DNA from 2 places in the Nocardiopsis sp. YSL2 genome. Region 2 is predicted to be linked to the other one. Evidence: predicted binding sites of a transcription regulator. Region 2 holds the regulator's gene; the other holds the start of a gene.
What was found. Region 2 encodes HrcA, which represses chaperone genes, less so after heat shock. Its sites were predicted from a motif close to TTGGCACTCTCNNNNNGAGAGTGCCAA; they were not measured.
Positions count from the first base shown of each region.

Region 1: the regulator HrcA is predicted to act here: its motif matches at 1,850-1,876, upstream of M1P99_RS07650 (FmdB family zinc ribbon protein).

Region 1 is NZ_JAMOAO010000001.1:1,771,734-1,776,309, reverse strand. Features, by position in the region: gene M1P99_RS07665 (D-alanyl-D-alanine carboxypeptidase family protein) at 1-8, shown strand, start outside; gene M1P99_RS07660 (MscL family protein) at 63-467, opposite strand; gene M1P99_RS07655 (SAF domain-containing protein) at 605-1,252, opposite strand; gene M1P99_RS07650 (FmdB family zinc ribbon protein) at 1,457-1,831, opposite strand; gene M1P99_RS07645 (5-formyltetrahydrofolate cyclo-ligase) at 2,159-2,800, opposite strand; gene galU (UTP--glucose-1-phosphate uridylyltransferase GalU) at 2,960-3,901, shown strand; gene glp (gephyrin-like molybdotransferase Glp) at 4,026-4,576, shown strand, end outside.
Region 2 is NZ_JAMOAO010000001.1:4,475,512-4,480,087, forward strand. Features, by position in the region: gene M1P99_RS19675 (DUF4870 domain-containing protein) at 1-1,124, opposite strand, end outside; gene M1P99_RS19680 (DUF3097 domain-containing protein) at 1,316-2,152, opposite strand; gene hrcA (heat-inducible transcriptional repressor HrcA) at 2,264-3,277, shown strand; gene dnaJ (molecular chaperone DnaJ) at 3,282-4,427, shown strand; gene M1P99_RS19695 (16S rRNA (uracil(1498)-N(3))-methyltransferase) at 4,424-4,576, shown strand, end outside.

The sequences.
Region 1 (4,576 bases), 2.7 Mb from region 2:
GCGGCTGACGATGGCGACCCACGGGGGCGGTGGTCCGTACGGGCCGCCGCCCCCGCCGTGTCTCAGACGGTCTCCGGCTGGACCTCACTCGTGCAGGAGGAGCACTTGGTCGCCTTCTTGTCGATGCCGTTGAAGCAGAAGGGGCAGGACCGCGTGGTGGCCTCCTCCGCCTTGGCGTACCTCTCGAGGAGCTTGCCGACCGGCATCACCACGAAGAAGTACAGGATCGCGGCCGTGAGCAGGAACGAGAAGAGAGCGTCGACGAACGCGCCGTAGAGGAACCTGCTGCCGTTGATCTCGAAGTAGAGGTCGGAGAAGGTGGGGACACCGCCGAAGACCCCGATGAGCGGGGTGATGAACCCTTCGGTGAACGCCGTGATGAGCTCGGCGAAGACGGCGCCGATCACGACCGCGACCGCCAGCTGCACAAGGTTGCCCTTGAGCAGGAACTTCTTGAAGCCTTCCATGGGAACTGTCCTACGTTCTCGTGTTGATGTGTGCGGGATGCTCGGTCCCGTCGACTCGACCCCCGGGGGCGGGGGCGGACAAGTCCGGAGTGCCCGGGACAAGAGCCTGACCAGCTTTCACCACGAATCGTCGTCGGTCAACCGCGTATGGTGATGGACAGTCGTGAGAGCGCCGCGTGACCCGCCAGCTCCCGCGCCTCCGCCGCGGTGGCGGCGATGACGATGAGCGCCCCGCTCTCCCCGCCCTCCCCGGCCGCGGGCAGGGCCAGAACGGGCCGGTCCCGTACCACCTCCGAGGCCGGTCCGGCCCGGGCCGACGGGAGGTCGCCGGCCCCGGTCGCGGCGAGGACGTCCACCCGGCTTCCGGGGGAGAGCAGCGCCACCGCGCCGGGATCGGCGACGCGCACCGGGACCGCGATCAGGTCCGGTCCGTGGGCCCGCGCGGGAGGGTCCGTGAGACGGGCGTCGGTGATCACCTCGCCCTGGCGGACCGGGGCGTTGAGGGTGCGTCCGCCGGTCTCCGCCGCGGGTCCCAGGGCTCCCTCGGGGACCGCGGTGGCGGGCAGGGCGCGGGTGATGAGGTCACCGGAGGCGACAGGGGAGGAGGCGTCCAGGTCGCGGGCGGCGACGAGTACCTCGACGGCGGGAGCGGAGAGGGGCCGCACGGCCAGGACGGCGCCGAGGAGCGCCGCGGCGGCCAGGAGGGTGGCGATGACACGCCGGTGCCGGTCGACCAGGCGCGTGAGGGCGCCGCGGTGCCGGTAGGGGGGTGATACGTCGGCCATACGTCGACGTTAGGCCGGGCGCCGGCCACCGGGCGGTTGTCCACAGGGGGAATCGCGCGGAGGGAGCGGGGTGCGGGGCCACGGGTCCGGACCCCGGGTCCGGTGCCGCCGCGCGCGGCGGCGCAACGGCCGCAGCCGGGGGAGAACAGCGGCGCGCCGCCGAGGGCACGGCGGCGCGGTCACGCGGTCAACGGCCGCGGCGGCTCAGCTCGCCGCGGCGGCGCTGCTGCTACTGCTACCGCTGCCGGAGGCGGACGAGCCGCTCGTGGACGCGGTGGAGTCGGAGGAGGACGACGTCGTGGAGTCCGACGAGGCACTCGCGGCGGCCGGGGCATCGGTCTTCGTGTCCGTGCCACCGTCCTTGCCCTCGCCGGACCCGGTGACGACGGAGCTGTTGGAGGTCTTGCCGCTGTCGGTGCGGTAGAAGCCGGAACCCTTGAACACGATGCCGACGGCGGAGTACACCTTGCGCAGGCGTCCCTCGCACTCGGGGCAGACGGTCAGGGAGTCGTCGCTGAAGCTCTGCACGACCTCCATCTGGGCGCCGCACTCTGTGCACGCGTACTGATACGTAGGCACTGTTCGGGTCCTCCTATGCTGGCACTCTCGCCCGTTGACTGCTAAATAGTACGCGCTCGCCGACCGAGGCGGCGACAGCACCTCACCCGAAGGACGCACGTGGGGGCCGCGGGACCGGGCCGTGGGCGTCGTCGGGCGCGACCGTCAGCGTCAACGCCGGGCACGGGCCGCTTAATCCCGCCCCTCCACGGGCGGGCCGCCACGCGGAACCGCCGGCCGCGCCACGCGCCCGCCGCCCGCCTTCCGGGCGGAACCGGTCCCAGGAGCGGAGTCCACGCGGGACGCGGTCCCCGCCCTCCGCGCGCTCTCCGCATCCCGTTCCCGGCCTCAGGGGCCGGTGCGGGCACAGCGGTCGGGCCACACCGGGGAGGCCGGGTCGAACACGTGCAGGCCGCCGCCCGGGGTGAGCACCGCGTCCACGGGGCGGTCGTGCGGCTCCGCCGGAACCCGCTCCACCCACTCCTCGTCGTGCACCACCGCGATCGCCGGGGTGTGCGGCCCCTTGGCGGCCAGTGCGCGGTCGTAGCAGCCCGCACCGCGGCCCAACCGCATACCGGAGCGGTCCACCGCCAGGGCCGGGCACACGACAGCGTCCGCACGGGCCAGTGCGCCGGGGCCGTACCGGGGCCCGGTCGGCTCCAGCAGTCCGTGCCCGGCCCCGGCCAGGCTGTCGGGGCCGTCGAAGGAGGCCCAGTCCAGGTCGCCCCCCGGCAGGAAGACCGGCAGCAGCACGTACGTGCCGCGCTTCCACAGCGCGTTCACCAGCCCGCGCGTGTCCGGCTCGCCGCCGACGGAGTAGTAGCAGGCCACCGTTCCCGCCATCGAGAGCCACGGCACCGCCATGAGCGCGTCCCGGACCGCCGATCCGGCCCTCGCGCGCTCGGGCGCCTCCCTGGCCCGTCGCCGGGCCAGGACTCGACGGCGCAGCTCCCGCTTGGCGGACCGGTCGCGCTCCCCTTCGTCACCCATGGGCTCAGTGTGCCATCAGCGCGCCCCGACACGGCCGTTCGCTCATGGTGAACACCGGGTTGCGGAATCCGGTCCTTCGCCCGAAACCGCCGGGACTTCTTGTCATCAGCGCCGGTGTGGAGGCCACGACGCGATGACCGACTGTCCTACAGTGCCGACATGAGTGCCGACACCGAGCAGACACGACCCCGTTCCTCGCCCCTTCCCGTCACCAAGGCGGTCGTGCCCGCTGCCGGACTGGGCACACGCTTCCTTCCCGCGACCAAGGCCACGCCGAAGGAGATGCTGCCGATCGTGGACAAGCCCGCGATCCAGTACGTCGTGGAGGAGGCCGTCGCGGCCACGCTCCGCGACGTCCTGATGATCACGGGCCGCAACAAGCGCTCCATCGAGGACCACTTCGACCGCGCCTACGAACTGGAGGAGGCGCTGGCGACCAAGGGCGACGACGAGCGCCTGCGCTCCGTACGCGAGTCCGACGGCCTCGCCCAGATGCACTACGTCCGACAGGGGGACCCGCGCGGCCTGGGGCACGCCGTGCTGTGCGCCGAGGCGCACGTCGGCGACAACCCCTTCGCGGTCCTGCTCGGCGACGACCTCATCGAGTCCGCCGACCTGCTCCGCCGCATGATCGAGGTGCGCGAGGAACACGGCGGCAGCGTGGTCGCCCTCATGGAGGTCGAGCCCGAACAGGTCTCCCTCTACGGCTGCGCCGGGATCGAGCCCACCGACGAGCCCGACGTCGTCACCGTCACCGACCTCGTGGAGAAGCCCGCCCCGGAGCAGGCGCCGAGCCGCTGGGCGATCATCGGCCGCTACGTCTGCGACCCGGCCGTCTTCCCCGTGCTGCACGAGACCCCGCCCGGCCGGGGCGGAGAGATCCAGCTCACCGACGCCCTGCGCGAACTGGCCCGCCGCAAGCCCGAGGACGGGGGGACGGTGCGCGGCGTGCTCTTCCGCGGCCGCCGCTACGACACCGGCAACAAGGCCGACTACATCCGCACCGTCGTGGACTTCGCGTGCCGCCGGCCCGACCTTCGCGCCGAACTGCTGCCCTGGCTCAGGGAGTTCGTCGAGCGGCAGGAGCCCGGACAGGGCTGAGCCGCCCCGGTCCCGCCCCGGTCGAGCGGGCCCGTGCTGCCCCGATGCGGGGACAATGGGACGCCGGTCACCTCCAGAGGGCGGGGAGGCGGCCAACGGACCCACGACCCGGGAGGACCTTCCAGTGAAGACCGTTGAACAGCACATCACGGACATCCTGGGGCTGATCGCCGCGCCCGAGCCCACCGAACTCGACCTGCTGCGGGCGCACGGCGCCGTGCTCGCCGCCGACGTCGTGTCCCCGGTGGACCTGCCGGGCTTCGACAACTCCTCCATGGACGGCTACGCCGTGTGCGCCGCCGACCTGGACAAGGCCACTCCCGACACCCCCGTCCACCTGCCCGTGGTCGCCGACATCCCCGCGGGCGACGCCACGCCCACGGCGGTGCGGCCCGGCATGTGCGCGCGCATCATGACCGGTGCGCCCCTGCCCGAGGGCGCCGACGCCGTCGTGCCCGTGGAGTGGACCGACGGGGGCACCGCGACCGTCGCCCTGGACCGCCCGGTCCGCGTCGGCAACGCCATCCGGCGTGCGGGGGACGACGTCCGCGAGGGCGCCACGGTGCTGCGCTCCGGCGTGCGCCTGGGGCCGGGGGAGATGGGCGTCCTGGCTGCGGTCGGCCGCCGGACCGTACCCGTCTACCCCTGCCCCCGCGTCGTGGTGCTCTCCACGGG
Region 2 (4,576 bases):
AGGGAGCCGATCCACGAAAGCGCCGGGAAGGTGATGCCCAGCACGATGAGGATCACCCAGGCGAAGATGTAGCCGAGCAGCAGCGTGATCTGGAAGTTGGCCGCCTCCGAGGCGTGGTGGCGCACGAAGGGCGACTGGTGCCGCTTGGCGAAGTAGATCGCCAGCGGCGGGATCCAACCGAGGCACGCGATGATGAATCCGGACAGGTGCGCGAGCATCGCCACGAGCGTATCGTTCTCGCCGCCATGGGGGGCCTGCTGCTGATATCCGCCGGGCCCGCCGTGGACGGCCTGTTCAGCCGGGTGCTGGGGCTGTTGTCGGGGTTGACCGTAGGGCTGCTGCCCGTACGGGGTCTGTGCCGCCTGGGGTGCGCCGTAGGCGGGCTGGCCGCCCGTCGGCTGCTGTGGAGGCGGGGGCGCGAACGCGGGCTGTTGGCCGTACCCGGGCTGGGCCGCGTACGGGGACTGTTCACCCGGGGGCTGTGGGGGCTGCTGGGCGTAACCCTGCTGCTCCTGGGGTTGCCCGTAGGGCTGCGGAGGCGCGTAGCCGGGCTGGGGCTGCTGCCCGTAGCCCTCAGGGCCGCCCGCGGGCTGCTGGGCGTAGCCCTGCTGCTGGTACTGCTGCCCGTAGGCGGGCTGGCCGCCGGTCGGCTGCTGTCCGTACCCGGGCTGGGCCGCGTACGGGGACTGTTCACCCGGGGGCTGTGGGGGCTGCTGGGCGTAACCCTGCTGCTCCTGGGGTTGCCCGTAGGGCTGCGGAGGCGCGTAGCCGGGCTGGGGCTGCTGGGCGTAGCCCTCAGGGCCGCTCGCGGGCTGTTGGCCGTAGCCGGGTTGCGGCGCGTACGGGGGCTGTTCACCCGACGGCTGTGGGGGCTGCTGGGCGTAGCCCTGCTGCTGGTACTGCTGCCCGTGGGCGGCCTGGCCACCCGAGGGCTGCTGACCGTACTCCGCCTGCTGGCCATAGGCGGGCCGGCCGCCGGTCGGCTGCCGTCCGTCGCCGGGCTGCGGCGCGTACGGGGACTGTTCACCCGACGGCTGCCGCCCAGGGTCCGCCTGCCCGTACTGCGGGGGGCGACCCTCCTCGGGATCATCCGGGGCAGGGGGATTCGTCGGGTTCTCGCTCATGCTCTTCCTCGGCTCCGCTGGTGTGGGGCGGCTTCTGTACTTCCCGGCAGTACCGACGACCGCGCGGGCCGCGAGGTGGCGACCACGGCGGTCGGATGCCGGGCTCCGAAACCGTCGCCTGCCAGAATCCTAGATCCTGTACGCCTCACACCGCGAAGTCGCCGCCGCGCGGCGCGGTCGGCGGTCGCACCTCACTCGTCCGGGTGGGGGCCGGTGACGAAGTCGATCAGTTCCTCCACCCGCCCCAGGAGCGACGGCTCCAGATCGGCGTAGCTGCGCACCGAGCCCAGGATCCGCCGCCAGGCCTCGCCGGTCTCCATCCGCCAACCCAGGCCGCTGACGACGCCCTCCTTCCAGGGGCGGCCGCGCGGCACCTCCGGCCAGCGGTCGATTCCCAGCGCGCTCGGGCGGACCGCCTGCCACACGTCGACGTAGGGGTGACCCGCCACGAGCACGTGCTCGCCCTCCACCCGCGCGGCGATGCGCGACTCCTTGGATCCGGGGACCAGGTGGTCCACGAGGACACCGAGGCGCCGTCCCGGGCCGGGTGAGAAATCCGCCACGATCGCGGGCAGATCGTCCACACCCTCCAGGAACTCCACGGCCACGCCCTCCACGCGCAGGTCGTGGCCCCAGACCCGTTCCACGAGCTCGGCGTCGTGCAGGCCCTCGACGTAGATCCGGCTCTCCCGGGCCGTGCGCGCCCGCGTGCCCGGCACCGCGACCGAACCCGAGGCACTGCGCAGCGGCCCGCGCGGCGCCGCGGCGGGGCGCACGAGCGTGGCCGGGGCGCCGTCGATCAGGAACGCGGCCGGTCCGAGGTCGAACACCCGGCGGCGCCCGGCGCGGTCCTCCAGCGTCACGGTCGCCTTGTCCCAGCCGACGACGGCACCGCAGAATGTCTCGTCGGCGTCCTCCACGACCAGGTCGCGGCTGAGCGGCACATCCGGCACAGCGCCCTTCCTGGGCCGTCGCCAGTCACCCGCCAGCACGTCGCGGCCGTAGCGCTTGGTTCCCTTGGTAGCCACGGTCGTGCAGTCTAGTGGGGGCGCCGCGTTCCTACCGGTTGGTAGACAACGGGGTTTGCGCGCGCGCATAGAATTAGCACTGAGGACCATGGAGTGCCAGGAGGTGGCGAGTTGCTGGATGAGCGCAAGCTCGCGGTCCTGCGTGCCGTCGTCGAGGACTTCGTCAACACCAACGAACCGGTGGGTTCCCGCGCTCTGGCGGACCGGCACCCGCTCGGCGTCTCCCCGGCGACGATCCGCAATGACATGGTCGCCCTCGAAGAGGACGGATACATCACCCAGCCGCACACCAGTGCGGGCAGGGTCCCCACGGACAAGGGCTACCGGCTCTTCGTCGACCGCCTGTCGTCGGTCAAACCGCTCTCGGTCGCCGAGCGACGGGCCATCGAGTCCTTCCTCACGGGCGCCGTGGACCTGGACGAGATCGTCGCCCGAACGGTGCGGCTGCTCGCCCAGCTCACCCGCCAGGTCGCGATCGTGCAGTACCCGTCGTTGACACGCTCCTCCGTCCAGCACGTGGAGCTGGTCCCCCTGGGGGGCCAACGGATCATGATGGTCGTGATCACCAACACGGGCCGGGTCGAGCAGCGCGTCATCGACGGGCTCGGCGACGTCGACGCGGCGATCGTCGGCGATCTGCGGGAGATGCTCAACCGGGCCATCGCCGGACGCCACCTGGCCGACGTGCCCGACGCGGTTCAGGACCTGCCCGCGCAGGTCGATCCGGAACACCGGCGCGTCGCCGTGGCGGTCCTGTCGGTCCTGCTGGACAGCCTCGTCGAACGGCACGAGGAGAAGATCGTCCTCGCGGGGACGGCCAACCTCGCCGCCGTGGACTTCGCCGCGAGTCTGCGTGAGGTTCTGGAGGCGCTGGAAGAGAACATGGTCCTCATCCGTTTGCTGGGTGAGGCGAAGGATCCGTCGATGCTGACAGTGCGCATCGGCGAGGAGAACCTCCACGAGGGTCTGCGGACCGCCTCCATCGTGTCGGCCGACTACGGCGTGGGAAACCAGTCGCTGGCCAAGATCGGTGTGGTGGGTCCGACCCGGATGGACTACCCAGGGACGATGGGAGCGGTACGCGCGGTGGCTCGGTATGTCGGACAGATTTTGGCAGGACAGTAACTCAGTGGCCAGAGACTATTACCAGGTTCTCGGGGTGCGTCGCGACGCGTCCAAGGACGAGATCAAGAAGGCGTACCGGAGGCTCGCACGCGAGCTCCACCCGGACATCAACCCGGACCCCGCCACGCAGGAGCGCTTCAAGGAGGTGACCCAGGCCTACGAGGTCCTCTCCGACGAGAACAAGCGTCGGATGTTCGACATGGGTCACGACCCCTTCGCTCCAGGCGGCGGCGGTGGCGGCGCGGGTGGATTCGGCGGCGCCGGGGGTTTCGCCTTCGACGACATCATGAACGCGTTCTTCGGCGGCGGCCAGCCCGGCGGGCGGTCCCCGCGCGAGCGCGTCCGGCGCGGACGCAGCATCAAGATCCGCATCGAACTCGACCTCGTCGAGACGGCGTTCGGCGTGAGCAAGGACATCACGTTCCCCACCGCCATCCTGTGCGAGACGTGCCAGGGCGAGGGGACGGCGGCGGGATCGCACCGCACCACCTGCGAGATGTGCCACGGCCAGGGCGAGGTCTCCCAGGTCACCCGCTCCTTCCTCGGCCAGGTCATGACGTCCCGCCCCTGCCCGCAGTGCTCCGGCCAGGGCACGGTCATCACCAACCCCTGCGGTGACTGCGCCGGCGAGGGCCGGGTGCGCGAGAAGGTCACCCGCACGGTGAAGATCCCCGCGGGCGTCGACGACGGCACCCGCATCCAGCTCGCAGGCGAGGGCGAGGTCGGCCCCAACGGCGGGCCGCGCGGCGACATCATCCTGGAGATCATCCAGAAGGCGCACCCGACCTTCGAGCGGCGCGGCGACGACCTGCACTGCACGGTCACCGTGCCCATGACCGCCGCCGCGCTGGGCGCCTCGTTCGCGTTCGACACGCTGGACGGCACGGAGAACATCGACCTGCGCCCGGGGACCAACTCCGGCCACGTCATCACACTGCCCAACAAGGGCGTGACCCATCTCGACGGGGGCGGCCGGGGCGACCTGCGCATCCGCGTGGACGTGGAGACCCCGAACAAGCTGGACGAGGAGCAGGAGGCCCTGCTGCGCAAGTTCGCCGAGCTGCGCGGGGAGGACCAGAACCCGGGCCGCTTCAGCCCCGGGCACGGCGGCCTGTTCGCCAAGCTCCGTGACGCCTTCGGTGCCAAGTGACCCCACCGGTCTTCCTGGTCGACGACGCCGCCGACCTGGCCGCCGCCACGGTGGTCCTCACCGGCGCCGAGGGGCGCCACGCCGCCGTGGTGCGGCGCATCCGCGCCGGTGAGACCGTCGACCTCTCCGACGGCCGTGGCGAGCGTGCT